Linked DNA regions of Asanoa ferruginea. The protein of the gene in region 3 interacts with the protein of the main gene of each other region in a pairwise test. Links are inferred from orthologs where the notes say so. Each region holds a gene or a part of one and is shown on either strand. Other genes may lie near its edges. The genes, in order: rlmN, DFJ67_RS37835 and DFJ67_RS27340.

Region 1 (9,516 bases), 1.8 Mb from region 3 along the record:
ACGATCATGCGGGCCGTCGCGGGCGAGCGCATCGGCACCTTGATCACAGCCAACTGAGAGCCACATCCCCAGAAGGAGGCGACGGACCAGGTGATCGACGACACACTCTTCGAGGCCGAAGAGAAGATGGATCGCGCGGTCGACCACGCCAAGGAGGAGTTCGCCGCGATCCGCACCGGGCGAGCCAACGCGGCGATGTTCTCGAAGATCGTCATTGACTACTACGGCACCCCGACGCCGCTGACCCAGATGGCGTCCGTGGGCACCCCGGAGCCGCGGATGGCGATCATCAAGCCTTACGACAACTCGCAGATCAATGCGATGGAGAAGGCGATCCGCGACTCGGACCTCGGGGTCAACCCCAACAACGAGGGCAACCAGCTGCGCATCAACCTCCCGCAGATGACCGAGGAACGCCGCCGCGAGATGATCAAGGTCGCGCGGGGCAAGGCCGAAGATTCCAAGGTCGCCATCCGCAACGTACGGCGTAAGGCCAAGGAAGAGCTCGACCGCCTGGTGAAAGACGGCGAGACCGGGGAAGACGAGGGGCGACGGGCCGAGAAAGATCTCGACGACCTGACTCACCGCTACACCACACAGATCGATGAACTCCTCAAGCACAAGGAAACCGAGCTGCTCGAGGTCTGAGCTGGAGGCGGCCGCGAGTGCAGTAGGCTCGGCACGATTCCTCCTGGTCAGGAGATCGATACGCGAAGGGGGGCTCGGCGACATGCGGCGTTCAACGGCGAGCCCGGTTACGGCGTGATGTCCTACTCCGACCCCTATTCGAGCGTTGATCCGCGTCGGGCGCGACACCCAGGTGTCGCGCCCGAGGATTACGACCCGGGCTTCCCCGCCAACCTCGATGTCCCGGGCTGGGCCGGCCCCACGCAACCCGGGTTCCAACAGCAGCCCGAGCCCGACCCCGACCCGAGGCACGAGCCCGAGGTCAACGGCTACACGGCCGACACGACCCAGCTCCCGGTCGTCGCCCCCCGCGACGACGACCGCCGCCGCGGCGAGCCGCGTCCCGACGCCGACCGTCGCCGCGCGCGATCCGACGACGAGCCGTCCGACCCACCCCAGCGTCGCCGCGGGCCGGGCAAGCGCCGGGCTGGCCCCGGCCGGCCGCCGACGTCCCAGAAGCCCAGCCGCGCCGGCCGCAACCTCCCCGCCGCGATCGGCGTGGGCGTCACGCTCGGCGGGGTCCTGGTCGCTTCGCTCTACCTCTACAAGCCGGCCTTCCTCGGCGTGCTCGCGCTCGCGGTCGCCATCGGCATCTGGGAGGTCAGCCGCGCCACCCGCGAGGTCCGCGCGCATCCGCCGACCATCCCGCTGATCGCCGGCGGCATCCTGATGGTCGGCCTGGCCTGGTACGCCGGTGCCGACGCCCTGCTCCTCGGCCTGGTGGCGACGCTGTTGGCCGCGGCCGTCTGGCGCTTGGCCGACGGGACCAAGGGCTTCAAGCTGGACATGACCGTGTCCACCCTGATAGCGGTTTACGTCCCGTTCCTAGCCGGCTTCGCCGCCCTGCTGGCGGTCCCGGAAGACGGCGCCGACCGGGTCCTGGTGGTGCTGATCGCGGTGGTGCTGTCAGACACGGGCGGCTACGCGGCCGGGGTCTTCTTCGGCCGGCATCCCATGGCACCGACCATCAGCCCGAAGAAGTCCTGGGAAGGCTTCGGCGGCTCGGTGGTAGCGGCCGCCGTCGGCAGCGCACTGACCTGCTACTTCCTGCTGAACATCGACTTCTGGTGGGGCGCCGTCTTCGGCGTGGCGATCAGCGTGGCAGCAGTCCTCGGCGACCTGGGCGAATCAATGCTCAAGCGTGACCTGGGCGTCAAAGACATGAGCCGCCTGCTCCCGGGCCACGGCGGCCTGATGGACCGCCTCGACTCGATCCTGTTCGCGGTACCCACCGCTTACCTGCTCCTGTCGATCTTCGCCCCGGTCCGCTGACCCCGGCGCCGTCCGCTTCGGCGGCGGCCACTACTGCCTGCCCCGACGCGGTGACCGCGCCGTTGACCTCGGGGCACTCACCATTACCGCGGCGACCGCGGTGGCACGACAGCTGTGACCGCACCGATGACGGCGACCGCCATCAGGCCGGCGGCGATCGTGGCGACGGCGGTGGCGCGGCGAAGGCGCGGACCGCGGCCCTGATGTCGGCGCCTGCCATTACCGCGGCGACCGCGGTGGCACGACAGCTGTGACCGCACCGATGACGGCGACCGCCATCAGGCCGGCGCCGATCGTGGCGACGGCGGGGGCGCGGCGAACGCGACCGCGGTGCTGCGCCGGCTGTACTCGTCGGTGACCGCGGCGGCAAGGCACCCCTGTGGGGCAACCATCTTCGGTGCGGCGAAATCGCGGACGATCCCGTCGCAGGCCAAGGCGCGGACCGCGGCCCTGATGTCGGCGACCGCCAATACCGCGGCGACCGCGGTGGCACGACAGCTGTGACCGCACCGATGACGGCGACCGCCATCAGGCCGGCGGCGATCGTGGCGACGGCGGGGCCGCGGCGAAGGCGCGGACCGCGGCGATCGTGGCGACAGTCGGGGGATGACGGCTGTGGCCGCGGCGATCCGGCCGACGCGCCGACGGTGGCGATGGCTGTGACCGCGCCGAACGCCGGTGGGGACGACCGCGATGAGGCCCGTGGCGAATTAGGGCGTGACCGCGGCGACAGCGCAAACCCCGCCGATGGCGGCGGCGGCGATGACGGCGCGCCGGCGACCACGCCGGCGACTCTCGAGGCGATGACCGAGGCGACTGATGGGACGGGGCGGCCTCGTTGGGCGCCGTGCTGGCCGGCGCCCAACGAGGCCGGCGGGGAGCGGGCCGCAGCGGCAGGAACGGGTTGCCGATGGGTTGGCGGGTCGGGGCGCGGCGGAGTTGGGGAAAGTGATGTTTCGGAAGTGGTGTGCGGTAAAGCGCAATTAGTCGGTGCCGGTGGCAATTCGATCGGGGTTCGGGTTACTGATTGTGTGCCGCGGAGTCGGCAGCGAAGCGGTGCGCGCGGGAGCGAGCGGTCGCACACCCGACGGACGTGCGTCGATGAATTGGTATTGGATCTTCGTATTTGTGTTCCGGCACCCGGGCAGGTGAAGGTGATCGACCAGTCGTGGGAGACTGGAGCGGCCATGACGAGTCTGCCCATCATTCAGCCCAAGACCGCGACCGCCGGGCGGCGTGCGGCCATGCCGCCGCGCCACCTTGCCGATCTTGATGTTGCGGGGCGTGAGGCCGCGTTGGTCGCGCTCGGTGAGCCTCGGTTTCGGGCCCGGCAGCTTTCGACCCATTACTTCGGGCGGTTGGTGCGGGACCCCGACGCGATGACCGACCTGCCGGCGACCAGTCGGGCGAAGATCGCGACGGATCTGTTGCCGCTGTTGTTGACGCCCGTTCGCGAGACGGCCACCGACGACGGCACCACCCGCAAGGCGTTGTGGCGGCTGCACGACGGGGCGCTCGTCGAGAGCGTGCTGATGGGCTACCCCGACCGGGTCACCGTCTGCATCTCCAGCCAGGCGGGATGCGGCATGGCGTGCCCGTTCTGCGCCACCGGTCAGGCCGGCCTGACCCGCAACCTGTCCACCGCGGAGATCGTCGACCAGGCCGTCTACCTGGCGGGGGTCGCGGCGTCCGGTGCGATGGAGGGGTCGCCTACGCGGCTGTCGCATGTCGTGTTCATGGGCATGGGCGAGCCGCTGGCCAACTACAACCGGGTGTTGGCGGCCGTGCGGCGGCTGACGTCGCCGGCTCCCGAGGGGCTCGGGCTCTCCCAGCGGCACATCACGATCTCCACGGTCGGGCTGGTGCCGGCGATGCGCAAGCTTGCCGAGGAAGACCTCGCGGTGACTCTTGCGCTGTCGCTGCACGCGCCCGATGATGATCTGCGCGATGAACTGGTGCCGGTCAACCAACGGTGGAAGGTGGCCGAAGTGCTTGACGCCGCGTGGCATTACGCGGATCGCACGGGGCGCCGTGTTTCCGTCGAATACGCGATGATCAAAGACGTGAACGACCAGCCGTGGCGAGCTGATCTGCTCGGGCGTCTGCTGGCCGGGCGGCTCGCGCACGTCAACCTCATCCCGCTCAACCCGACGCCGGGGAGCAAGTGGGATGCCAGCGCCAAGCCGGTCGAGCGCGAGTTCGTCCGGAGGCTGCGCGCGGCGGGCGTGTCGACTACCGTGCGTGACACCAGAGGTCGCGAGATCGACGGTGCGTGCGGCCAGCTTGCCGCTGCTGAGGTGACGACATGACCGCGTTCGGGGCCGCGGCCGAGCGAACTAACCAGGAGACATAGTGGCGAGCCAGGGTCAACGATTCCGCCGTCGGGCGCTCCGTCGCGGCTACAAGGTCGACGAGGTCGACGCGTTCCTCGACCGCGTCGAGGCGACCCTTGCTGGCGACCCGGTCGGCCAGCCGGTTGGCGCGCAGGAAGTACACGACATCGTCTTCCGGGTCCGCTTCGGCGGATACGACGAATGGCAGGTCGACCTGCACCTCGACCGGGTCGAGCGGCAGGTCGGCGAGCTCGAGGAGCGCAACGGGCGTGCCGGCGGCCCAGACCGGATGGGGCTGCCGGACCGGATGGGCGGTCCGTCCGGACCTCTCGGCCCGCCCGACCGCTTCGGGCCGCCGCCGGACCGCATGGGTCCGCCCGATCGCATGGGTCCGCCCGACCGGATGGGTCCGCCGATCGCGGCGCCGCCCCCGGGCTCTTTCGGCCCGCCGGACCGGATGGGTCCGCCCGACCGGCGCGCGGCCGCCATGGGTGGCGGTCCGCTGCCCACCCGCCCGTTGCCCAACGACGACCCCTACGCGCGTCCCGGCCCGCCGCCGCCCTACGGTGGCGGATTCGACGGCCCGCCGCCGCGCGGGTATGACGGTGCTCCGGCCGGACCGCCCCCGCCGATGGGTGGGCGTGGTCCCGGGTTCCCGCCGGACGACCGCTACGACGGCCCGGAGCAGCCGGGTCGGCGCGCCAAGATGGACATGACCGCCGAGATCCGCATGCCGGAGCGGGGTGACCTGGGCCGCGGCGGCCCGGCACACCCCGGTGGTGGCGGTCCCGGCATGGGCCCTGGTCCCGGTGGTCCCGGGATGGGTGGCGGCCCCGGACTCACGATGGGCGGCGCGCCCGGCGGTGCACCCGGTATGGGCGGTCCGCCGCTCATGGGTCCGCCCGGAAGCGACCTCGCGCGGGTCGACCAGATGCGGCGGGCGTTCCAGGTGCGTCGGTTCGGCAGCGGGTATGACCCGGCTCAGGTCGACCGGTTCTTCGAAGATGTGCTGACCGGCATGACGGGTCGTGGTCCGATCCCGATCACTGACGCCGATTTCGACGCTACGCAGTTCGGTCTGGTGCCTGGTGGTTATTTCGAGGCTGAGGTCGAGCAGGCGCTGATGGAGGTTCGCGACATCGTTCGGCGGCGCTGAGGGTTTTCTTCCGTCCCGCTCGTCGGTCAACTGACCGGCGGGCGGGACGTTTGTTTGTCCGCACCCGCTTGGCTGCGCGGCGCCGGCTCCGGCTCCTCGGTCGTGGCAGCGCCGGCATGGGCGGCGGTCGCTGAGCGCGGCTGGCGGCGCCTTCGCTTTGTCTCGCGCCGGTCGGGGCCCGATCGTTGTGGTATGTCGCCGACGCGTGCGCTGGGCGATGGTCTTCGGTCGTGCTCGGGCTGGATGGCGGGGTCGCGAGCGCTGGTCATCGGGGCGGTCGTGCTCGGGGCCGGGAGTGCCCGTCGCGTTGTTCCCGTTTGCCGCGGCAGCATCTGGGCGATGAAGCCCATCGCCCCCCGCAGACCTGTTCGGGTCGCGGCAGGGGTGATTGTGTGGCGCGGGCCTGGCAGCGGAGCGCAGCGCAGCGGTCCCCGGCGGGAGCGACGGTCGTGCCGCCGACGAGCCCGGGACCGGTTGCTGCTTGGGCTTTGCGGCTTTCCGGCTTCTCCGGTTAGGAGGAGGAGCGGAGGCCGTTGCGGCGGAGGACGGCGTCGCCGATGACCGCGAGGATGAGGCCTGCGGCGATGCCGTTGAGCCAGATGCGCTCGACGCCGGAGACCTCGTTGTTGCAGAACTGCATCAGCACCAGGGAGATCGCGACGACGACGGCACCGATCTGGCCGCCCTTGCGGTGACCCGGCTTCTTCTGGTCGGGGGCGATGACCGGCTCGTGCTCTGCCACCTCGTGGCTCCTCCCTCGGATGGATCGGAGATCAGTGTGGCACGCCCGTGGCGTCGAGGATCGGGCACCCCGGCTCGTCGGGTAGCGTTTTCGCCGTACACGACGATGCTTTTGATCTTGGGGGTTTGCTGCCGTGCGAGTGACCGGGACGGGACACGCCAGCATGCGGATCGACACCCCAGCGGGGAGCATTCTGTGCGACCCCTGGGTTAATCCCGCCTATTTCGCGTCGTGGTTTCCCTTCCCCGACAACTCGCTGCTCGACTGGGAGACGCTCGGGCAGGTCGACTACCTGTATCTGAGCCACCTGCACCGCGACCACTTCGACGCCCCGCACCTTAAGCGGTTTGTCTCGAAGAAGGCGCGCGTGCTGCTGCCGGAGTATCCGACCAGTGAGCTCGAGGACCAGCTTCGCGAGCTCGGGTTCACCGACTTCATCAAGACCGTGTCCGAGGAGGTCGTCGAGCTCGACGGCGGTCTCAAGGTCATGATCCAGGCGTTGACGTCGCCGACGGACGGGCCGATCGGTGACTCGTCGCTCTGGGTCGAATATGACGGGGTGCGGCTGCTCAACCAGAACGACGCGCGGCCGACCGACCTGTCACTGTTCACCTCCCTCGGGCACGTGCACGCGCACATGCTGCAGTTTTCGGGCGCGATCTGGTATCCGATGGTCTACGAGCTGCCGCAGTCGGCGAAGACCGCGTTCGGTAAGCAGAAGCGCGATCGGCAGTTTGACCGGACCTGGCGCTACATCGATGACCTGAAGGCGTCGCACGTCTTCCCGATCGCCGGGCCGCCGTGCTTCCTCGACGACGAGTTGTGGCAGTTCAACGACATCTTCGGCGACGAGGGCAACATCTTCCCGGACCAGTCGGTGTTCATGAAGGAGTACGCCAAGGTCGGCGGCACCAACGCCATCGTTCTGCTGCCCGGCAGCGTCACCGAGGTCACCGAGTCGTCGGCCGAGACCACGCACCCCACCGATGTCGACGAGTTCTTCGCCAACAAGGTGGCCCACCTCGAAGAGATGCGCGAGCGCAAGCGCCCGATCATCGTGGCCGAGAAGGCGTCGTGGCGGCACCCCGAGATCGACGTGCTCAAGGAGATGAAGCGCCGCATCGAGCCGCTCCTCGAAGAGTCGATCTACCTGGCCAAGGGCGTCGGTGGTCCGGTGCGCTTCGACCTGGTCGGCTACGACGGCGAATCAGTCGAGTCGATCGTGGTCGACTTCCCGGGCAAGGAGGTCCGGCGGTATGCGGACGAGAAGGTCCGCTATCGCTTCCGCACTGAACGGGCGCTCGTGGAGCACCTCCTTTTCATCGACGAGGTCGACTGGGTCAACTCGCTGTTCCTCTCCTGCCGCTTCTCGGCGGCGCGGATCGGGCAATACAACGAGTTCGTGTATGCGTTCTTCAAGTGCCTGTCGGAAGAGCGGCTGCAATACGCCGAGGGCTGGTATGACGAGCACGAGCGCACCACCGACGCCGAAGACGTCACCCTCGGCGACTGGGTCGTCCAGCGGCGCTGCCCGCACCTCAAGGCCGACCTGACCCGCTTCGGCATCGTCGACGGCGATCAGCTCACCTGCCAGCTGCACGGATGGCGCTTCGACCTGCCGAGCGGGCGCTGCCTGACCGGTGTCGGTCACCAGATCCGCGCGCGCCGGGTCGGCGAGCCCGCACCCAGCACCGAGGGCGACACGCCGGAAGCAGCGGCGACGCCGGCCTAAGCCCCGCGGCCTAGCGGAGCAGGAACGCGAGCTCCATCTCCCACTTGTCGATGGGCACCTCCACAGGGTTGGAGTGGTAGAACTCGAGCCGGCAGCGCCAGACGTCGCCGGCTGGTGAGTCGTGTCGGTCGAACTCGAGGTCGCGACCGTGTGCCCAGCCGAGGAAGTCGCCGGTCACCTGGAGCAGGTCGTCGGGGTGGCCGACGTGGGTGACGGTCGCGTAGCGGCCCGCCGGCAGGACGCCCGCGAAGATCTCGCCGCTGCCCTCGACGGGCGCTCTGACCGGGACGCCGGCCTCGATCTCCAGCTCGCGCTCCATGTCGATCACGTTGTATTTGAGGAACGGTGCGCCGGCCGGTTGGATGCCGCGTTGGCCCAGCCAGACGAACAGGTCGGGGATGCGATCGGCGATGTCGGCGATGGAGGCCATCGTGACCGTGCGTTTGATGCCGACATAGTCCTGCGTCGGGCGGTCGGTGACAGTGGGCTCGATGGTCACGGCCGGTTCCTCCTTCGTGGCTGGATGCGACCGGACCATTATGTGTGGGGGCTCCGACAGAAAATCGGCCCGCGCGCTCAGGCCTTGCCGGCGTGTGGGGTGAACTGGTCGACGTAGGCGTGCAACTCCATCTCGAAGAGCGCACCCGGGTCGGAAACGGCCCAGCGCAGGTGGTGGAAGACCTCCATGGAGACCAGGCCGTAAAGCCGTGACCAGCCACTGAGGAACGCCCACGCCACCTCGATCGGCACCTCTTCGCCGTGGCTGGCGCGCAACGGCTCCAGGTGGGCGGCGAGGCGCTCCTCCATCAGCGACCGCGGCGGGGTGGGGTAGGGATCGCGCAGCCAGAGGACGTTGATCGTCTCCATGAACGGGCGGCCGAACTCGACGCCAGGGTGATGCTCGTCGTCGCAGTTTTCCTGGAACGCGACGATGCCGGGCAGCGGATTGCCGAGGATCAGCGCGAACTCGGCCGGGTGTGCCACCGACCAGTCGCGGAACGCGCGCGCCATCGCCTTGAGCTGCTCGAGCGGGTCGTCGCCGGCGTCGGCCTTGGCGGCACCGACGACGGCGGACAGCTCGATGTAGAGATCGCCGGCCAGGGCCTCGATCAGCGCGTCGAGACTGTCGAAATAGCGGTAGATCGCGGGGGCTGTCATGCCCATCTCGCGGGCGATGGCGCGCAGCGAGATCGCGTCGGGACCGCCGGTGACCAGCAGCCGGCGCGCCTCTTCCTTGATCTCGGAGAGGGTTGACGTGCGCAACCGTTCACGGCGTGTCGGCGCGCTCAACCGCGAACCCCCTTGACTCACGAGAACAGCGTTGCCATAGTTAACGCCGTTCATCTTCCTAACGCTGTTCGTAGTTTTGCACAGATCTCTGGGGGGATCCATGTTCGCCTGGTGGGGGCGCGCAGTGGTCCGGTTCCGTTGGCTGGTGCTGACGGCCGCGGCGGTGCTGGTCGTGGTGGGCGCGGCGTGGGGCACGGGGGTGTTCGGTGCGCTGACCGGCGGCGGGTTCGAAGACCCGAAGGCCGAGTCGACCCAGTTCCGCGAACGCACGATCGCCGAACTCGGCAACCAGGACGTCGACGTG
Region 2 (9,559 bases), 2.3 Mb from region 3 along the record:
GGCGGTGATCGTCAGCGTCAGCGCGACGGCCAACTGCCCGCGCAGGCCCGGCAGCGTGACCGCGAAGAACTCACGGAACGGGCCGGCGCCGTCCATCCGCGCCGCCTCGTAGAGCTCCGGGGAGATGGCCGACGTGCCGGAGATGAACAGCACCATGCAGAAGCCGAAGGTCACCCACGTCCCGACCAGGCCGAGCGCCGGCAACGCCCAGGTGAAGTCGCCGAGCCAGGTCCGCGCGAGCGAGTCGAGCCCGACGGCGCGCAGCGCCTGGTTGAGCGGGCCGTCCGGACTGTAGATCCGCTTGAAGACGAGCGCGATGACCACGGTCGTCATCACCTGCGGCAGGAAGAAGATCCAGCGGTAGACGGCCATGCCCGGCTGCTTCGTCCGCGTGAGCAGCGCCGCGGACAGCAGGCCCAACACGATGGGCAGCAGCGCGAAGAAGCCGATGAGGACCAGCACGTGCCCGAAGGTCGAGCGCAGGACCGGATCGGTGAGGAACGACCGGTAGTTGTCGAACCCCGCCCAGGACGGCGCGCTGACCCCGTCCCACTTGTAGAAGGAGTACTGAACCGACTGCCCCAGCGGCACGAGCACGACGAGTGCGTAGATCGCCAGCGGGAGCGCGGCGAACGCGAGGCCGATCCACCGCCTCCGGCGCCGCAGGGAGCGGCGCCGGACGGCGGTGGCCGAGGCCGGGCGCGCGTCGCCCGTGGCAGCCGGTGGGCCGGTCACGGTGTCGACGGAGGCGGGCATGTCAGCCCTGCCCTGCCAGGAAGGTGTCGCGGTCCTTGTCGACGGCGGCGGTGAACTTGTCCGGCGTCATCTTGCCGCCGAACACGAGTTGCAGGTTCTGGCCGATGGTGTCGAGCATCGTCGGGCTGGACCAGTCGAAGTAGGGCACGTAGCCGTCGTTCGAGTCGAGCGTCGCGGCGCCCGCGGACTCACCGGTCAGGCTCAGCGACGCGGCCGGAACCTTGACGTTCGGCGACATCGCCGGGACCAGGCCGCGGTCGGCGGCCGCCTGGCCGGACTCCGCCGACATCATGTAGTCGAGGAACGCCGCGGCGACGTCCGGGTGCTTGCTCTTCGCGGAGATCACCATGGCACCCGGTGCGGCGCCGACGCCCACCGTCCCGCTGCCGGCCTGCTGCGGAAGCTGCACATAGCCGAAGTGCCCTTGCTGCTGCGCGTTCAGGCCGAGCGAGCCCGTGTATTCCCAGCGGAACACCCCCTTGCCGCCGACGTAGTTGGCGACCGCCGTCTGGTAGTCGATGCCCTCGAAGTGCGGCGGGAAGTAGCCCTCGTCGGCCCACTTCTTGGTGAGCGTGATGGCCTCGGTCATCCCGACATCGGCGGCCTTCACCGACGGGTCGTCATAGATGTAGTCGTTGAGCTTCTTCTTGTCGGCGAGCAGGGCCTGCAGCCCGAGGAGCACGGTCGTCGAGTTGTCGAGGCTTCCGTACTCGAAGGGCACCTCGCCCTTGGCCTTCGCCGTCGCGGCAGCGGCCTCGAGGTCGGCGAGGGTCTTCGGCGGCTGGAGGCCGAGCGACTTGAGCTTGTCGGCGTTGTAGTACAGACCGATCAGCGACGTACGCGACATCGGCGTCGAGAACCAGGAACCCGAGCCCATCGTCTTGAAGTCGGTGGTGAACTTGTTCTGCCGCGTGATCGTGCTCGGGACCTTCTGATCCCAGCCATACGCCTTCGCGTACGCGTCGAGGTTGCGCACCAGGCCGCCCTTGGCCAGCGTGCCCAGCGACTGCCAGCCGTTGTTGGCCGTCGCGATGTCGGGGCCGCTGTCGTCCTGGAGTTGAAGGTTGAGGGTCGAGTTGAGCTGCCCCCAGTCCTCGGTCGTCTCCTGGATCTTGACGTTCGGGTACTTCTTCTCGAAGTCGGCGACCAGCTGCTTGATCCACTCGCCCTCGGCCCCGCCCCAGAAGTCGGTGAGCTTGAGTGTCACGTCGCCGGCCCCGGCGACGTCGGTGGACACGGCGCTCGGGGTGTCCTGCGCGGTGGCGCCGCCGCCGCCGCCCGGTGCGCACGCCGCTACTGCCAGGGAAAGCGCGATGCCGGCCGCTATTCCCGCAGCTGTCCTCCTGGCTGCGATTGCTCTCATCTTCACTCCGTTGTGTCGCTGAGCCACATGCAGGTGGAACGGGGGTGCTCGCGCCTTGTGGCCCACGCTCGACCAGACACTAAACGCAGCTATACCAGTTAGTCCAGTGCTGAACCAGAAATCGCTACTGGTCGAACCGAACAGAGAACTGGTACTGTGCTCTATGTGACGGCTGGGACCGCCTCGACACAGGCTTACGAATCGCTGACGCGCGACCTCGTCGTCGGCCGCTACGCACCCGGCTCCCGGCTGCCCGGCGAGCGCGACCTCGCCGTCCAGCTCGGGGTCAGCCGGGCGACGCTGCGCCTCGCGCTCAGCCGTCTCGAGTCCGAGGGCACCTTGCAGCGCTCGGCGCAGCGCGGCTGGTTCGTCCCGACGCAGGTGCTGGGCGAGCCACCCAGCACACTTCAGTCCTTCACGGAGATGGCCCGGTCCCGAGGCCTGCGCCCGACCGCGCGCGTGATGCGCCAGGAGGGCCGGCCCGCCAGCATGGACGAGGCCACGAAGCTGCGCATCGCGCCGGCCGCCCCGGTCATCGAGATCGACCGCCTGCGCGGCATGGACGGCACGCCGGTCTGCTTCGACGTGGTCGTTCTTCCCGAGAACCGCGCCGCCGCCCTGGCCACCGCCGACCTCACCGACGCGTCCCTCTACGACGCGCTGCGCCGGCACTGCGGCATCGAAGTCCACCGCAGCACCTACACCCTCATGGCCGAAAGTGCCGACGCCGAACTGGCCCGACTCCTGGGCATCACCCCCGGAGCACCCGTCCTCGTCGGCGACGAGGTCGCCTACACCGCTGACGGCACACCCGTCCTCATCGGCCACAACAAATATCGCGGCGACGCCTACCGATTCGAGGCAGACCTCTTCCGCCACGCATGACCACCACAGTGGACGGTCGCGATGAGACCGGGCATTGACATGGAACGGTGTTCCAGGTGGACTGCTGATCTCCGTAAGTGGGCACACGGGAGGTCGGCATGGTTCACAAAGAGTGGTGGCGCACCGTCACCGGCAGACGCGTCCGGACCGGGTTTCTCGCTGGATTGATGGGCGTGGTGGCACTCACCGTGCCGACCGCCGCGGCTGGGCAGACGCCCGCCGACGCCGGGGTGCCGCAGGACGGCAACCTGGTGGCCAACGCCGGCTTCGACGTCGGTGATCCGGCCGGGCATCCGATCGGCTGGAGCGTCGAGGGTGACGAGGCCGCCGTCAACGTCGTCAACCTCTCGGCCTACCGCACCGCTGGCCCCGGCTCGCTCGAGGTCAACGTGACCGCGGGCAGACCTGTCACCGTGACCAGCGACCGGATGGTGGCCGCGCCTGATCGCGCGTACACCTTGAAAGCGAGGGTCAAGGGTCGTAGCGGCACCCCGGCGGGCCTGGCCATGGCCTTCACCGACTTCAACCGCACGGAGCTTGGCGTCAAGGCGGCCGACATCGCCTTCAGCGCCGACTGGCAGACCATCACCGTGAGCGGGACCGCGCCCGCCAACACCGCCCAGGTCACCGTGCGGATCACCGGTGCCGATGCCGGGTGGTCCTACTTCGACGAGGTCAGCCTGACCGGGGCGCCGGCCGCCTATGACCCCCACCTCGGCACCGAGCGGGAACTGTTCCTCGACGACTACCGGATCGAGTCGAGCAGCGACGTCGGGCGGGTGGTGCACGCGGCCGATAAGCGGCCTGAGCCGATCATCCGGGCCACCTACCCGTGGGAGAGCAACAGCTACATCTACGGGTCGGTATTCAAGATCGGCAACCTCTACCGCATGTGGTACGACTGCAACAACGACGTCTCCCCCGGTTACTTCCTCTGCTACGCCGAGAGTCGCGACGGCGTCAAGTGGACCAAGCCGCTGGGTCGCGGCAACGTCGGCTACAAGGACATCCCGGCCTCGCGGACCAACCTGATCATCGCGGGTGGCGGGACGATCGCCTACAACCCGACCGCGCCGGCCGACCGGCGGTTCTCGTTGCTCCAGTTCCAGACCGGTGTGGTCAACCAGACCCTCGGCTACTACGCCTACTTCTCGCCCGACGGCTACACCTGGACCAAGGCCAGCAGCGCGCCGGTGCTGCTCGACGGCGACGTCTCCCAGGTCGCCTGGGACGCCAGGTCGCAGCGCTACATCGCCACCATCAAGAAGCGGATGTTCACCTCGCGCACGCCGGGTGTCTACGACCGGGCGGCCTTCGTCTCCACCAGCACGGACTTCCTCACCTGGAGCACGCCGATCCTCGGTGTCGCCGGCGACTACGCCGATGACGGAGCGGCCCAGGCGCTCAACGGGCTCGAGGGCCAGATCTACGGCATGCCCGTCCTGCCCTACGAGAGCACGTACATCGGCATTCCCTGGGTCCTGCTGATCACCAACTTCACGCACGGCACCCAGTCGTCGGCCGGTGACGGCCCGGTGCTGCCGCAGGTCGCGTCGTCGCGTGACCTGGTCGACTGGAGCCGGCCCGTGCGCGACCCGGTCATCCAACCCGGCCAGCCCGGCGCGTGGGACGACGGTGCGCTCTACACGGCGTCGAACGTGCTGGTCGACGACAAGAAGATCACGATGTACTACGGCGCCTTCAACGCCGGCCACGGTGGTCAGGTCGCCGGGTCGGTGCCCTACACCAGCGGGGTCGGCATGGCGACCTGGCGCCGCGACGGGTTCGTCTCGCTGACCAACGCCTCCCAGCCGGGCATCGGTGACCCGGGCACCGTCACCACCAAGCCGCTGGTCACCAGCGGCGAAAATCTGCACGTCAATGCGGTGGTACGCGCCAAGGGCTCGCTGACCGTTGACGTGCTCGACGCGGCCGGCAACCCGATCCCCGGCTACACCTCGGTCCCGCTCAAGGGCGACCAGTTGGACGCGCAGGTGCGCTGGAAGGGCGGCCAGACGCTGGCGGCCCTCGCCGGGCAGCAGATCAAGCTGCGCTTCTCGCTGATCAACACCGACCTGTATTCCTACCGCATCGGCTGACCGCCGCGACGGCCCGCCCCGGGGAGATCCGGGGCGGGCTCGCGGATGGCAGGCTGGGTCACATGGACCTGTTGCCGGTGGCCCCGATCGAGACACTGCGCCAGCGCCGCAGCGCGAAGTGGCGCTTCCATCCGCACGACGTGCTGCCGCTTCCGGTGGCCGAGATGGACTTCGACCTCGCGCCGCCCATCCAGGAGGCGTTGCGCGCGGCGGTCGAGCGGTCCGACACCGGCTATCCGGCCCCGGTTCCGACACTCGCCGACGCGCTGGTCGGGTTCGCCGGCGAGCGCTGGGGCTGGGAGATCGACCCGGCGGCGGTGACCGCCGTCGCCGACGTCGGGGTCGGCGTCGTCGAGTTGCTGCGGGTGCTGGTGCGGCCCGCCGACCCAGTGGTGATCTGCCCGCCGGTCTACCCGCCGTTCTTCGGGTGGATCCCGGAGGCGGGCGGCCGGGTGCACGAGGTGCCGCTGCGCGACGGGCGACTCGACCTGGCCGGCCTGGAGCGGGCGTTCGCCACGCATCCCGCCGCGTTCCTGCTCTGCAATCCACACAACCCGGTCGGCCGGGTGCACAGTCGCGACGAGCTGACCGAGATCGTGCGCCTCGCCACGGCGTACGGCGTGCCGGTGATCAGTGACGAGATCCACGCGCCGCTGGTGCCGCCCGGTGCGACGTTCACGCCGATCCTCACCATCCCGGGCGCGGCCGCCATCGCGGTGAGCCTGGTGTCGACGAGCAAGGCGTGGAACCTGGCCGGGCTCAAGTGCGCCACGCTGGTCACCGCGTCGCCGGCGATGGCCGCCGTCACCGACCGCCTCCCGCCGGACACGCCGTGGCGGGTCGGCCACTTCGGGGTGCTGGCGAGCGTGGCCGCCTACACCGAGGGAGTCGGCTGGCTCGACCGCTTGCTGGCGACGTTGGATGACCGGCGGGCGTTGCTCGGCCGGCTGCTGGCGGAGCGCCTCCCCGAGGTCTCCTGGACCCCGCCCGAAGCGACCTTCCTGGCCTGGCTCGACTGCTCGGCCATCGGCGCCGGCGCAGCACCGCGCGACCTGTTCTTCGAGAAGGGCCGGGTGGCCCTGGAGCCGGGCCCACGGTTCGGTGCGGCCGGCGACGGCCACGTCCGGCTCAACTTCGGCACCAGTGCGGAGATCCTCGAAGCGGCGGTCGACCGGATGGCGGCGGCGCGGGGTTCGCTCTAGGCGAACGATCACGACGGGCGCGGCGGAGCGCGGCGGGGTTACCGTCTAGGCGGGTAGTGCGCCTGCCCGCGCCTCGTGCGGTTGCCCACGCCGACCGCCGTTGCGGCCAAGAGGCTTCGACTCAGCGCCCCAGCTCCGCGCGGCCACGCCGTGCCCCGGACTGAGGTGCGTGGGGCCTCGCGAGGGCGTGAAGGCATGTTCGAACGGTTCACCGACCGATCCCGCCGGGTCGTCGTGCTGGCTCAGGAAGAAGCCAGGATCCTCAACCACGGCTCGATCGGCACCGAGCATCTGCTGCTCGGCATCATCCACGAAGGCGAAAACGTCGGCGCCCGGGCGCTGGAAGGGCTCGGGCTGTCCCTGGCCGGCGTACGCCAGCAGGTCGAAGAGGTCGTCGGCACCGGCGGGAAGGCCGCGGTGGGGCACATGCCGTTCACCCCCCGGGCCCGTCAGGTGCTCGAGCTGGCCCTGCGCGAGGCGCTCCAGCTCGGGCACGGCCATATCGGGCCCGAGCACATCCTGCTCGGCCTCGTCCGCGACGGCGGTGGGGTCGGCGCCCAGGTGCTGGCCGGCCTCGGCGCCGACACCGCGGCCGTGCGCCGGCACGTGATCGAGGTGCTCGCCAAGCGCGGCGCCGACGACGACACGGAGCCGGCCGGCAGTGCCGTGCTCGACCAGTTCGGCACCAACCTCACCCAGGCCGCGCGGGACGGCCGGCTCGACCCGGTGATCGGGCGGGAGACCGAGATCGAGCGGGTGATCCGGGTGCTCTGCCGGCGCACCAAGAACAACCCGGTCCTGCTCGGTGAGCCCGGCGTCGGCAAGACCGCGGCCGTCGAGGGCCTGGCGCAACGGATCGCCGCCGGTGAGGTGCCCGATCGGTTGCGCCGCAAGCAGCTCTACACGCTCGACCTGGGCGCACTCGTCGCCGGTTCGCGCTACCGGGGCGACTTCGAAGAACGTCTCAAGAAGGTGCTCAAGGAGGTACGCGGCCGCGGCGACATCATCCTGTTCGTCGACGAGATCCACACCATGGTCGGCGCCGGTGCCGCCGAGGGCGCGCTGGACGCCGCGTCGATCCTCAAGCCACTGCTCGCGCGCCCCGAGCTGCAGCTCATCGGCGCCACCACCAACGACGAATACCGGCGGATCCTGACCAAGGACGCCGCCCTCGAGCGCCGGTTCCAGCCGGTCGCGATGGGTGAGCCGACGGTGCCGCAGACGGTCGAGATCCTCAAGGGGCTGCGCCACCACTACGAGGCGCATCACCGGGTGGTGTTCACCGACGCCGCGCTGGTCGCGGCCGCGACGCTGGCCGACCGCTACGTCGCCGACCGGTTCCTGCCCGACAAGGCGATCGACCTGATCGACGAGGCCGGCGCGCGGACGCACCTGCGCGGGGTGCCCGCCGGCACCGAGGTCGGCGCCGACGACATCGCCGAGGTGCTGGCCGACTGGACCGGCGTGCCGGTGCGGCGGTTGACCGAGGCGGAGAGCCTGCGGCTGGCCACGATGGAGGACGAGTTGCACCGCCGCGTCGTGGGGCAGGACGAAGCCGTCGGCGCTGTCGCGCGGGCGATCCGGCGTACCCGAGCGGGTCTGAAGGATCCTCGCCGCCCCGCGGGGTCGTTCATCTTCGCCGGGCCCACCGGGGTGGGCAAGACCGACCTGTGCAAGGCGCTGGCCGAGTTCCTCTTCGGCACCGACGACGCGCTCATCCAGCTCGACATGTCGGAATACCACGACCGGCACACGGTGTCGCGGCTGGTCGGCGCGCCGCCCGGCTACGTCGGCCACGACGAGGGCGGCCAGCTCACCGAGCGGGTGCGCCGCCGGCCGTTCTCCGTCGTGCTCTTCGACGAGGTCGAGAAGGCGCATCCGGACGTCTTCCACACCCTGCTCCAGGTGCTCGAGGACGGTGCGCTGACCGACGGGCAGGGCCGCAAGGTCGACTTCCGGAACACCGTGATCATCCTGACCACCAACCTGGGCGCCCGCGATCTGGCGCGCGCGCTGCCGGTCGGTTTCAACATCGGGCTCGGTGGCGACGAGCACCTTCAACGGTTGGTACGCGACGAGCTGGGGCGACAGTTCCCGCCCGAGTTGCTCAACCGGTTCGACGAGACCGTGGTGTTCCGGCACCTCACCGAGGTCGAGCTGGGCTCGATCGCCGACCTGATGCTGGCCCAGGTAGCGCAGCGGTTGGCCGCCCGCGACATGGTGCTGGAGGTGACCGATCGGGCCCGGGCCCACCTGGTGCGGCTCGGGTTCGACCCCGCGTGGGGGGCCCGGCCGCTGCGCCGGACGATCCAGACCTCGATCGAAGACGCGCTGTCGGAGCGGATCCTGTTCGAGGAACTGCGACCGGGTCAGCGGGTGGTGGTCGACTGTCCCGACGCCGAGTTGGAGTTCCGGGTCGGCGAGCCCGCGGTCGGTCAGGTCGGGTAGCCGGTCTCCTGCCCCGCCAGCACGACGACGTCGCCGGGCCGCACCCGCCGCGGCCCGGGGGCGCCGTCGAACCACACGTCATAGCCGATCGGCGGCCCGTCGGCGGCCCACCAGGCACCGACGATCGACCCCTCGGCGGTCTGCGCCGGCGTGCGGACCCGGGTGCCCGGCGCGTGACCGTCATCGGCGACGACGAGCAGGGCGTCGAGCACCTGGCGTACGCCGGTCCACGGCGCGCCGGCCTCGTCGCCGAAGCCCCGGAACGCCTCGCGGAGCCCGGGCAACGGGTTCGCGGTCACGGCCGCGTCGATGCGGTCCCACAGGATCGTCCAGTCGCCGTCGAGGAGGCGTCGGGCGGCGCGGTCCAGTTCACCGCACACGGTGTCGATCGCGGTCTCCTGGCCGGTCTCGGCCGCCCACGCGCGCCCTTCGGGTGCGTCGCCGGCAGCTACCAGGTAGAGCATCGCGAGCAGGTCCGCGCGGCCCTCGCCGGCATAAAAGGGTCCGTGGTCGGCCGCGCCCGGTGGGAATCGCAGGACCAGGTGTGCCGCGCGCCCGAGCGGGAGGCGGGCGGCCAGCCGGGCGTCGTCGAGTTGCTCCGCCGCCGGTCGCGCGATGCGACCGGCGAGGGAGCCGCGGCCGGCGAGGGCGATCGGATAGACGGTGCGGCCATGACTGCCGGGCGTTTCGCCGGCGCCCAGGCCGGCGGCGACCTGGCGGGCCGCGATCGAGTAGGGCAGACCGGAACGCGCGGCATGCGCCCGGATGGCCCGCTTGCGCGCCCGTCCCGAGCGCGGCCGTCGCCG
Region 3 (9,809 bases):
CCATCCGGGCGACGCCCATGCCGGCCTCGGGTGCGCGCCCGGTGCCGTAGTAGCGACCTTCCTGCCAGGCCGGGTCGCGCATGATCGCGTCGCGGGCGATCGAGTTCCAGGCCACCCCCTGCGGGTGCAGGGCGTGGGTGCTGGCGATCGCCACGACGGCGTCGACCCGGTCGGGATAGAGCACCGCCCATTCGAGGGCCTGCATGCCACCCAGCGATCCACCGGCCACGGCCGCGAGCCGCTCGATGCCCAACTCCGCGAGGAAGGCCCGCTGGGTGCGGACCATGTCGGCGACCGTGACGACCGGGAAGTCGGCGCCGTAGGGCGCGCCGGTCGCCGGGTCGATCGACGAGGGGCCGGTCGTGCCCTTGCAGCCGCCGAGCACGTTGGTCGAGACGACGAAGAACTCGTCGGTGTCGAACGCCTTGCCCGGGCCGATCATGCCGTCCCACCAGCCCAGGGCCCGGCCGGCGGCACCGTCGCGGGCCTCGGCGGCGAACCCGTCGCGGGTGCTGGCCTCGGCCGGCGACTCGGACAGCCCGGCCGCGTGCGCGTCGCCGCTGAGGGCGTGGCAGACCAGGATGACGTTGTCACGGGCGGGGGAAAGTGTGCCGTAGGTCTCGTATGCCACCCGCACGCCGGCCAGTTCGCGGCCGCAGTCGAGCCGCACGGGCTCCGGCAGGTCGAGGTGGCGCGTCTCGACGGTGCCGACCGACTGCGAGGTCATGTCTGGTCCTTGCTGGGAGGGGCGGTGTAGTTTCACGATGTCTGGCAATCCGATAGGAATTGTAGATCGACTTTCGAGGGGGGCTCACGGACATGACGGACGTGGACAACGGGGTCAATGTGCAGGCGTTGCTCGACGCCCGCGAAGTGCTCAAGGGTGCGGCCGAGGCCGCCCAGTTCACCTGGCGCGCCACCTCCAAGTGGGAGAACGGCGTGCACAGCACCACGAAGATACAGAACTTCTATGGGCTCGGTGAGGAGCACCAGCACAAGACCGAGGCGGTCTTCGACGCCGACCACCCGGAGGTGTTCGCCGCGCAGGACCAGGGCATCACCCCGATCGAGTATCTGCTCGTCGGTCTGGCGAGCTGCCTGACGGCCGGCGTGGCGTCGGTCGCCCAGAACCGCGGCATCCAGCTTCGCTCCGTCGAGGCCCAGGTCGAGGGCAACCACGACATCCGCGGCATCCTCGGTGTCGACAGCGACGTCCGCAACGGCTACAACGACATCAAGGTCACCTTCTCGATCGACGCCGACGCGTCGCGCCAGGAGATCGAGGCGCTGGTGGCCCAGTCGCAGAAGCGCTCCGCGGTCTTCGACGCCCTGACCAACCCGACCGACGTCACCGTCGAAGTCGCCTGAAAGGCCGATTGTCATCGAGCACGTCACCACAGTCGTCATCGGCGGGGGGCACGCAGGGCTGACGGCGAGTGCGCTGCTCGGCGAGCGGTCGATCGACCACGTCGTGCTGGAACGCGGCGAGGTAGCCAACTCGTGGCGGCGGGAACGGTGGGACTCACTGCGAACGCTGACCCCCAACTGGATGAACCGCCTGCCGGGGCAAGGCTACGACGGCCCTGACCCGGACGGCTATATGGCGATGGGCGAAGTGGTCGACCTCATCGACCGCTTCGCCCTGGCCACGAAGGCGCCCGTCCGCACCGGCACCGAGGTCACCTCGCTGCGCCGTCTCGGCGACGGTTACGCGGTGACGACCAACGACGGCGAGCTCGGCTGCCGCGCGGTGGTCATCGCCAGCGGTGCCTGCAACCGCCCGAGCGTCCCGGCTCTCGCCGCCGCCGTGCCGGCCTCGGTCGCGCAGTTCACGCCGTTCGACTACCAGGGTCCGGAGAACCTGCCCGACGGTGGTGTGCTGGTCGTGGGCGCCTCGGCGACCGGCGTCCAACTCGCGGCCGAGATCCGCCGGTCCGGCCGGCCCGTCGTGCTCTCGGCCGGGGAGCACGTCCGGCTGCCGCGCCTCTACCGCGGCCGTGACGTGCTGTGGTGGATGGACGCGTCCGGGGTGTGGGACCAGCGCTACGACGAGGTCGACGACCTCACCCGGGCCCGGCGGCTCCCGTCGCCGCAACTCGTCGGCACGCCGGAACGCGCGACGCTCGACCTCGGCACGCTGGCGTCTCTTGGAGTGGAGCTGGTCGGCCGCCTGTCGGCGATCCGCGGCACCGAGGCGTTGTTCTCCGGCGGCCTGCGCAACGTGTTCGCGCTCGCGGACCTGAAGCTGACCCGCCTGCTGGACACGTTCGACGAGTGGGCGATCAGGTCCGGATTCGACGGCCCACCGCCGGAGCGACCGGCGCCGACCCCGGCACCGAAGACGCCGCGGCTGCGGCTCGACCTGGCCGGCGGCGACATCAGCGCGATCGTGTGGGCGACCGGCTTCCGGCCCGACTACGGCTGGCTCGACGTGCCGGTCGTCGACGAGAAGGGCAACCTGCGCCACGACGGCGGCGTGGTGGACAGCCCGGGCCTCTATGCCCTGGGCCTGCCATTGCTGCGGCGCCGCCGGTCGACGTTCATCCACGGCATCGAAGACGACGCCCGCGCGGTGATCGGACACCTCGCGAGCGCGCTCTAGTCCCGGACCGTCTCGAGCGAGATCAGCGTGGTGCCGAGGTCGCGGATCTTCGTCAGGATGCCGTGCAGTTCGGCCTGGTCGGCCAGCGCGCCGCGGAGGGTGGTGGTGCCGTCGTCCTCGCGGACGACGGCCAGGCCACCGAACCAGGCCGACCAGTGCTCGTCGAGATGACCCTCGATCCGCAGCTCGTAGATCACCGCGACCCCGCGAGCACCGCCTGGGTGCGGGCAGCCACGCCGGTGCGCCACAACGCGTACCCGAGGCCGATCAGCGCGATGCCGTTCGGGAAGGCCAGGAACCGATAGAAAGCGTCCGGCAGCACCGAGAGTACGACCGTGACGACTCCCCCGACGGCCAGCAGCACAGCGGCCCAGCGGGCGAGGACCCTGGCCCGATAGAGCGCGATGCCGAAGATCAGGCCCCCGGCCAGATAGCCGAAGCCCTGCACCCGGATGACGGTCTCCAACAGGCCGATGTCGCCTTCCGGGGTGCCGTTGGTCGCCGCCGCCAGCACGTCGTTGACGTAACCGGGATCGGTGTCCGAAAGGGACGGAAGGACGGCGGCCGAGACCAGCGCCGTGCTCAGGATGAGCAGATAGCCGCCGCCGAGCACCAGGAAGCCGATCAGGCCGAGCACGCCGGACTCCTTCACCTGGCGGAGATACATTCCGGCGATGCCGGCCAGCGCCAGGGCGGCCATCAGCACCTTCAGGCAGTTGCGCACGGCCCACTCGGTCGTGCCGACCGAGGTGACGTCGGAGTGTGGGTGGTTGATCTGGACGCCGATGAAGATGAGTCCGGCGAGGACGGCGGCGACGCCGGCCGCCCGGCTCAGTGCGGTGGGGGTGATAGTCATGCCCGCAACCTATGAACGGACCGGCCAGCGGCGCGTCACCACATGATGTGACCCCGCGATGTGACCCCTTAGATGAGCCCCCGCTCGCGGGCCTGGCGCACCGCCGCCGCCCGGGTGGTCACGTCGAGCTTCGTGAAGATCCGCTTGGTGTGGGTACGCAGCGTGTTGACCGTGACGAACAGCTCCCGGGCGATCTCCGGTCCGGTGCGGTCGCTCTCGAGCAGCCGGAGCACCTGGAGTTCGCGGTCGCTCAGCCGGCCACCCGGTGGTTGCCGCGGATCGCCGACGCGCTCCAGAAGGCGCCTGGCCGGCGCGCGGTCGGCGGCGGCGTGCAGCAGGGCCAGCATCGGGGCGCCCTCGTCGAGGTAGAGCCGGACGTGGCTGTCCGGCTCCGGCGTGTCGGCGAAGCTCTGGTCAAACGCGGCGAGCGCGGCCGGTAAGTCGCCGCGGGCCTGGTGGGCCAGGGCCCGCAGCACCCGGATCTCGCGCACGCTGCCGTCCCGCCGGGCCGTCACCGCCGCCGCGAGCAACCGGTCGAGCAGTGCCAGGGCCTCGTCGGCCCGGTGCTGGGCGAGCAGGAGCCGCACGTGCGCCAGGTGCTCGTACTCGTGGAGGTAGTCGAGTTCCTGGGCCCAGCCGCCGGCAGGTTCGGTCAGGTCGCCGCGCCTGATCTGGACTCGGGCCTTCAGCGCGGCGATCGGACGCAGGTCGGGGTAGAAGCCGTGCCGGTAGCGCGCCTCGGCCTGGTCGAGCAGCAGGAGGGCGCCGGGGTGGTCGCCGCGGGCCGCGCGGACCTGGGCCATGACGACGTACCAACGATGCTGGTTCTCGGTGATGGAGGCGCGTTCGCCGAGGATCCGGGCCGACTCGAGGTGGGCCTCGGCGGCGGGCAGGTCGTCGAGTTCGCGGTCGAGTTCGGCCAGGCCGACGTGGAGGTCGGCCGTCGCGCGGGGGTAGGGCGGTCCACCGGCCGTCGCGGTTTCCAACGCCTGCTCGAACAGCCGCCGGGCCCGGCCCGGGCGGCCCGCGGCAACCCACATGTCGGCGAGCGACACCGTGCCGTCGAGCTCGTCGACGAGGTTGCCCGCGGCGTGCAGGCTGCGCATGGCGTCGCCGAAAGTGGACAGTCCCTCATGGACATTCCCGGAGGTCCAGGCGGCCAGGCCGAGGAAGCCGCCGCCGGCACCGCGGATGAGATGGTCGTCGGGGCCGGCCAGGCCCAGGGCGTGCCGGGCATGGCGGACGGTGCCGGCGACGTCGCCGCGGGCCTGCGCCACCGACGCCCGGTAGATCGCGATGGTCGCCGGTGCCGTCCGCAGGTCCTCGGTGTCGGCCCAGGTCGCCGCCAGGTCGGCGTCCTGTGCCCCGGCGGCGAGCGCCGCCTCCGCGTCGTCGAGCCGCGCTTCGACCGCGTCGAGGTCGCCGGTCATCAGCCGCACCCAACCGGAAACGACGCTCAGGACCGGGCTGCGGCGGACCACCGGCTCAGGCAACGACCGTATCCAGGCCAGCAGCAGGCCGTCCTGGCGGCTGCGGCGCACCTCCGGCAGCGCCTCCTCCATCAGAAAAGCGGCCCGGCCGAAGTCGTCGGCGGCGAGCGCGTGCCGGACCGCGTCCGCGACCTGGCCGTGCGCCTCGAACCAGACGCTGGCGCGCGCGTGCAGGCGCGGTACGTCTAGCGGATGCTCCGCGAGCAGCCGCGCCTGGAGCACGTCGGCGAACAGGTGGTGATAGCGATACCAGGAGCGGTCGGTGTCGAGCGGCACGACGAAGAGGTTCCCGCGCTCCAGGTCGGCCAGCATTCCCGCACCACCGCTGCCCGCGGTGACCGCGTCGCAGAGCGGGCCGCTGAGCCGGTCCAGAACGGCGGTGCGGAGCAGGAAGTCGCGGACCGGCGCGGGTTGCCGGGCCAGCACCTCGTCGGCGAGATAGTCGATGACGAACCGGTTGCTGCCGGCGAAGGCCGCGATGAAGCCGGCGACCTCGGCGCGGTCGGCGATCCCGTGCAGGGACAGGGCGGCGAGTTGCAGCCCGGCGATCCAGCCCTCGGTGCGATCCTCCAGCGCGGCCACGTCGGCCGCGGTCAACTCCAGCCCCATGACGCCGTTGAGGAAGTCGCGCGCCTCGGAGGCGGTGAAGCGCAGGTCAGCGGCGCGGACCTCGGTGAGTTGCCCGCGGGTGCGCAACCGGGCGAGCGGCAGCGGTGGATCGGCGCGGGTCGCGATGATCAGGTGCAGCCGGTCCGGAAGGTGGTCGAGCAGGAAGGTGACCGCCTCGTGGACCTCGGCCGCACCGATCGCGTGGTAGTCGTCGAGCACGAGCACCCAGTGCTTGTCGGAGTCGCGGGCACCGGCGTGGACGATGTCATTGACGAGGGGTGTCAGGTCGGCGGTCGGCGGCTCGACATCGAGGCCGGCGCGTTGCATCGCCGCGACCAGGTGGGCCAGGAAGCGGGGCAGGTCGTTGTCGCCGTCGTCGAGGGAAAGCCAGCCGGCCCGCGTGTGCGGGTGCCGTTGCGCCAGGTCGGCGAGCCAGTCGCCGAGCAGGGTGGTCTTGCCGAAACCGGCCGGTGCGGACACGAGGGTCAGCCGGTGGCCCGGGTCGAGCGTGCTGCCCAGCCCCTCGGTCACCCGCGGGCGGGCGACCAGCCGCGCGCGCCGGGCCGGCGCGAACAACTTGGTCGCGAGGACCGGGGTCGACGCCATGACCGGATGATAGAAGGGCCGTCAGCGGCCCGCCCGGCGCCGGAGGCCGGCGGCCAGGGTCACCCCGTCGAACGAGCCGGCGGCGAGGCGGCCCGCGACGGTGCGGTTGACCATGCGGCGGGCCAGGGCTGGGAAGTGGCGGGCGATCGTCAGTTCCAGCCGGCCGCGGCGGGTGGTGGCGAGGTTGGCCGGGGGTCGGCGGGCAGTCGCGGCCCGGACCACCGCGCCGACCACCCCCTCGATCGGCTCGTAGCGGGAGACCCCGTCCAGGGAGAGGCCGGCCGCGGCGGTCGAGTCGTGAATCGGTGAGGCGATCATGCTGGGGTAGACGACGCTGACGCCGATGTGGGTGCCGACCTCCAGGCGGAGGGCGTCGGCGTAGGCGACCAGGGCGCGTTTGCTCACGCCGTAGGCGGCGGCCAGCGGCAGGGCGAGCACCGCCATCCGGCTGGCGATGAAGACAACCCGGCCGCGGGAGGCTTCCAGCGCCGGGAGTGCCGCCGCCGTCGTCGACCAGGCCGCGAGGAGATTGACCTCCAGTTGCCGTCGCACGGTCGCGTCAGGTGGCAGTTCGGCCGGCGCCGGTCCGCCGATGCCGGCGTTGTTGACCAGCAGGTCCAGGCCGCCGAGGCGGTCGATGGCGGCGGCGACGGCGGCCTCGACCTGAGCCTGCTCGGTGAGGTCGCACGCCAGGATCGGCACGGACGGGTCCGCCCGCAGGTCCAGGCCGACCACCTGGGCACCGGCAGCGCGGAAGGTGCTCGACAACGCCCGCCCGATGGTGCCGGCGGCGCCGGTGATGACGATCCGCCGCCCGATCAGACCACTCATTCCGCAACCTTCCCGCGGGCCATCCGGCGCCGGCCCTGGCGCAGTTCGTCGGCGGCGAGCGCGATATAGCCGTCGAAGTCGATCCGCATCGTGGGCCGGCGATCGCTCCACCGCCGCTGCGCCTGCCGAAGCCGCGTCGCCCGGTCGGCGCGCTGCTCGGCCGGCGTCGGAAGGGCGTAGTCACCGGCCAGGTAGGCCGCGACGAGCCGCGCCTGTGCCTCCACAATGGGCAGTGCGGCGCCGGTCGACTGCATCAGGCCCACGAAGAACAGCCCGGGCTCGTCGAGGTGGAAGACGTGGCGGTAGAGCGGCACCTCGTCGCCGAGCGCCGGCGGGTCGAGGAAGGGAATCTCGGCCCGGTAGCCCGTGCACCAGACCACCAGGTCGACCTCGTCGCGGGTGCCGTCGGCGAACTCGACGGTGGCACCGTCGGCGCCGGAGATGGCGCCGCGCACGGCGATCTCGCCGTGGCCGATCCGGGACAACAGCACATCGGACAGTGTCGGGTGGTCCTGGAGGAAGCCGTGCCGCGGCGTGGGAAGGCCGTGGGCGGTGGGATCGCCGGTCGCCAGGCGCAGCATCGTCTGGCTCACCACCTGCCGCAGCCGCCAAGGCAACCGCTTGGCCAGCGCGCCGTTGAGCGTGTCCGACGGGCGGCCGAACAGATATTTGGGCACGATCCAGACGCCGCGGCGCAGCGACAGGATCGTTCGCTCGGCGACCTGTGAGGCGTCCGCGGCGATGTCCATGGCCGAGTTGCCGCCGCCGACAACGAGCACGCGCCGCCCGGCGAGCTGCGCCGGGTCGCGATAGTCGTGGCTGTGCGACTGGGCAGCGGTCAGCGACGGCAGCGGGTCGGGCCAGCGCGGCACGCTGTTGTGCCCGGACGCCACGACGACCGCACGCGCTGGCACCGACACCGGGCCGTCCGGTCCGTCGGCCTCGACCGACCATCCTCCCCCGGGCGCCCGGTGCACCCGCGCGACAACGTGGCGCTGCCTGATCGCGGATCGCAGTCCGAAGTGGTCCGCATAATCGGTCAGATAGCCCAGGATCCGGTCGTGGCTCGGATAGTCGGGCCAGTCGGCGGGCATCGGGAAGTCGGCGAACTGGGTCCGGGTGCGGCTCGTGTTGAGGTGCAGCGTCCGGTAGGCACCAGAGCCCGGACCCTCGAAGACCCACAGCCCGCCCGGCCGGTCGCCGGCGTCGAAGCACACCGCGTCGATCCCCTGGTCGGCGAGCGCCTTCAGGGTGGCCAGGCCGGCCGGCCCGGCACCGATCACCACGACCCCCGGCCGTGCAGCCATTGCTTACCCGATCCGTAGACAATTAACGTCGTCAGTGGATCGTGCTGGCATCAGGCGGGTCCGGTCAATCCTGCGACCCTGCGGAGAGTGCGCATGACCCAGACGCCGGTCGACACCGTGCGGCTGCCGCGCGGCGGGCTGCTCGCCTTCGCCGGCGGCTCGATCGGCATGGGCGTGTGGATCACCGTCCCCGGCCTGCTCCTGCTCTACTTCCTCACCGACGTGCTGGCCGTGGCACCGCTGGTCGCGGGGTTCGCGCTGCTCATACCCAAAGTCGCCGACGTCGTGCTGCACCCCTTCGTCGGGCACTTCTCCGACGCGCAGCGGGCCCGGCGCGGGCACCGGCTCAGCCTGATGCTGGCGGCCTGCTTCCTCCCGGTCGCGTTCGCCGCGCTGTTCGCCGTGCCCGGCGGGCTGCACGGCAGCAGCGCCGCGGTCTGGGTCGCCGCCGTGTTCGTGCTCGGCAACCTGCTCTTCGCGGCCTACCAGGTGCCCTATCTCGCGACGCCGGCCGACCTCGCGATCGGCTATCACGAGCGCACCCGGCTGATGTCGTTCCGGATGGTCGTGCTCACGGTCGGCATCCTGCTCAGCGGCGTGCTCGCGCCGGCCCTGGCGGGCGGCGACGATCCGACCCGCACGGGGTACGTCGTGATGGGCGCAGTGCTCGCGGCGGCCATGCTGGCGGCGATGCTGGTCGGCATCAACGGCGTACGCCGGCTCGGTGCCGTCGCTGGCCTGCCGGCGAACCCGGCGCCACCCCCGTTGCGCGGCGTAAGGGTCCTGCTGGGCTCGCTGCGCGACCCCCAATACCGGCCGCTGGTCACCGCCTACCTGCTCACCGGGACGGCGACACACCTGGTGCTGGCGGCGGCGCCCTACTACGCCACCTACGAGTTGGGCCGCTCCGGGCTGACCACCGTGCTGATCGCCGCGTTCCTGGCGCCCGCGCTGCTGGCCACGCCGGTCTGGCTCGCGGTCGCCCGCCGCATCGGCAAGCAGCGCGGCCTGCTGCTCGCCCAGGCCGTCTTCGCGGCCGGCTGCCTCGTCGTGGCCCTCGGCCACCGGGTGCCGCTCGGCCTGCTGATCGCCGTCGTGGCGGTGCTGGGCGTCGCCTTCGCCGCATTGCAACTCCTGTATTTCGCGATGCTGCCCGACGTGGTGGCCGCCTCGGCCGGCCGCGACATCGCCGACGCCGGCAGCTACACCGGTGTCTGGACGGCCGCCGACTCGGCCGGCGGCGCGATCGGGCCCTACCTCTACGCGGCCTGCCTGGCCATCGGCGGTTTCGTCGGCAGCAGCGGCGACGACGTGCGGCAGTCGGCCTCGGCGCTCGACGCGGTCCGCTACGGCTTCGGCCTGGTCCCGGCGGTGCTGTTGGTGGCGGCGCTGCTCATCCAGCGCCGCTACACCTTGGACAGAACTAGAGCGTGACGGCGATCCCGATCAGTGGCGGCCGCTTGAGGCGCAGCAGGCGCGCGAACCAGTTGCCGGCCCGCGACATCACA

The links.
Region 1: the proteins of DFJ67_RS27340 (region 3) and rlmN interact in binary tests that used the Escherichia coli proteins (3 or more experiments, as listed by UniProt). The link is inferred for Asanoa ferruginea from one-to-one orthologs.
Region 2: the proteins of DFJ67_RS27340 (region 3) and DFJ67_RS37835 interact in binary tests that used the Escherichia coli proteins (3 or more experiments, as listed by UniProt). The link is inferred for Asanoa ferruginea from one-to-one orthologs.

The regions. Positions count from the first base shown.
Region 1 is NZ_QUMQ01000001.1:4,078,277-4,087,792, forward strand. Bases 2,295-5,207 are described here. They hold rlmN (dual-specificity RNA methyltransferase RlmN), read left to right. Parts: upstream 2,295-3,146; coding sequence 3,147-4,268; downstream 4,269-5,207. Other genes in these bases: DFJ67_RS19155 (DivIVA domain-containing protein), read left to right, coding at 4,312-5,207. In the rest of the region: pyrH (UMP kinase), read left to right, coding at 1-57; frr (ribosome recycling factor), read left to right, coding at 91-648; DFJ67_RS19140 (phosphatidate cytidylyltransferase), read left to right, coding at 766-1,959; more of DFJ67_RS19155, read left to right, coding at 5,208-5,448; DFJ67_RS19160 (hypothetical protein), read right to left, coding at 5,960-6,190; DFJ67_RS19165 (Rieske 2Fe-2S domain-containing protein), read left to right, coding at 6,324-7,922; DFJ67_RS19170 (GyrI-like domain-containing protein), read right to left, coding at 7,933-8,421; DFJ67_RS19175 (TetR/AcrR family transcriptional regulator), read right to left, coding at 8,499-9,212; DFJ67_RS19180 (MMPL family transporter), read left to right, coding at 9,337-9,516.
Region 2 is NZ_QUMQ01000001.1:8,103,403-8,112,961, forward strand. What follows is about bases 4,280-7,235. They hold DFJ67_RS37835 (MalY/PatB family protein), read left to right. Parts: upstream 4,280-5,165; coding sequence 5,166-6,305; downstream 6,306-7,235. Other genes in these bases: DFJ67_RS37830 (glycoside hydrolase family protein), read left to right, coding at 4,280-5,103; DFJ67_RS37840 (ATP-dependent Clp protease ATP-binding subunit), read left to right, coding at 6,501-7,235. Outside these bases: DFJ67_RS43505 (ABC transporter permease), read right to left, coding at 1-756; DFJ67_RS37820 (ABC transporter substrate-binding protein), read right to left, coding at 758-2,119; DFJ67_RS37825 (GntR family transcriptional regulator), read left to right, coding at 2,285-3,004; more of DFJ67_RS37830, read left to right, coding at 3,103-4,279; more of DFJ67_RS37840, read left to right, coding at 7,236-8,753; DFJ67_RS37845 (hypothetical protein), read right to left, coding at 8,741-9,559. UniProt on the Escherichia coli protein: Acts as a beta-cystathionase and as a repressor of the maltose regulon.
Region 3 is NZ_QUMQ01000001.1:5,836,690-5,846,498, reverse strand. What follows is about bases 3,327-6,532. They hold DFJ67_RS27340 (winged helix-turn-helix domain-containing protein), read right to left. Parts: upstream 6,164-6,532; coding sequence 3,527-6,163; downstream 3,327-3,526. Other genes in these bases: DFJ67_RS27335 (SDR family NAD(P)-dependent oxidoreductase), read right to left, coding at 6,185-6,532; DFJ67_RS27345 (hypothetical protein), read right to left, coding at 3,327-3,458. In the rest of the region: homoserine O-acetyltransferase MetX, read right to left, coding at 1-727; DFJ67_RS27360 (OsmC family protein), read left to right, coding at 820-1,368; DFJ67_RS27355 (NAD(P)-binding domain-containing protein), read left to right, coding at 1,376-2,602; DFJ67_RS27350 (DUF8691 family protein), read right to left, coding at 2,599-2,799; more of DFJ67_RS27345, read right to left, coding at 2,796-3,326; more of DFJ67_RS27335, read right to left, coding at 6,533-6,994; DFJ67_RS27330 (flavin-containing monooxygenase), read right to left, coding at 6,991-8,301; DFJ67_RS27325 (MFS transporter), read left to right, coding at 8,395-9,735; DFJ67_RS27320 (PPOX class F420-dependent oxidoreductase), read right to left, coding at 9,725-9,809. UniProt on the Escherichia coli protein: Positively regulates the transcription of the maltose regulon whose gene products are responsible for uptake and catabolism of malto-oligosaccharides.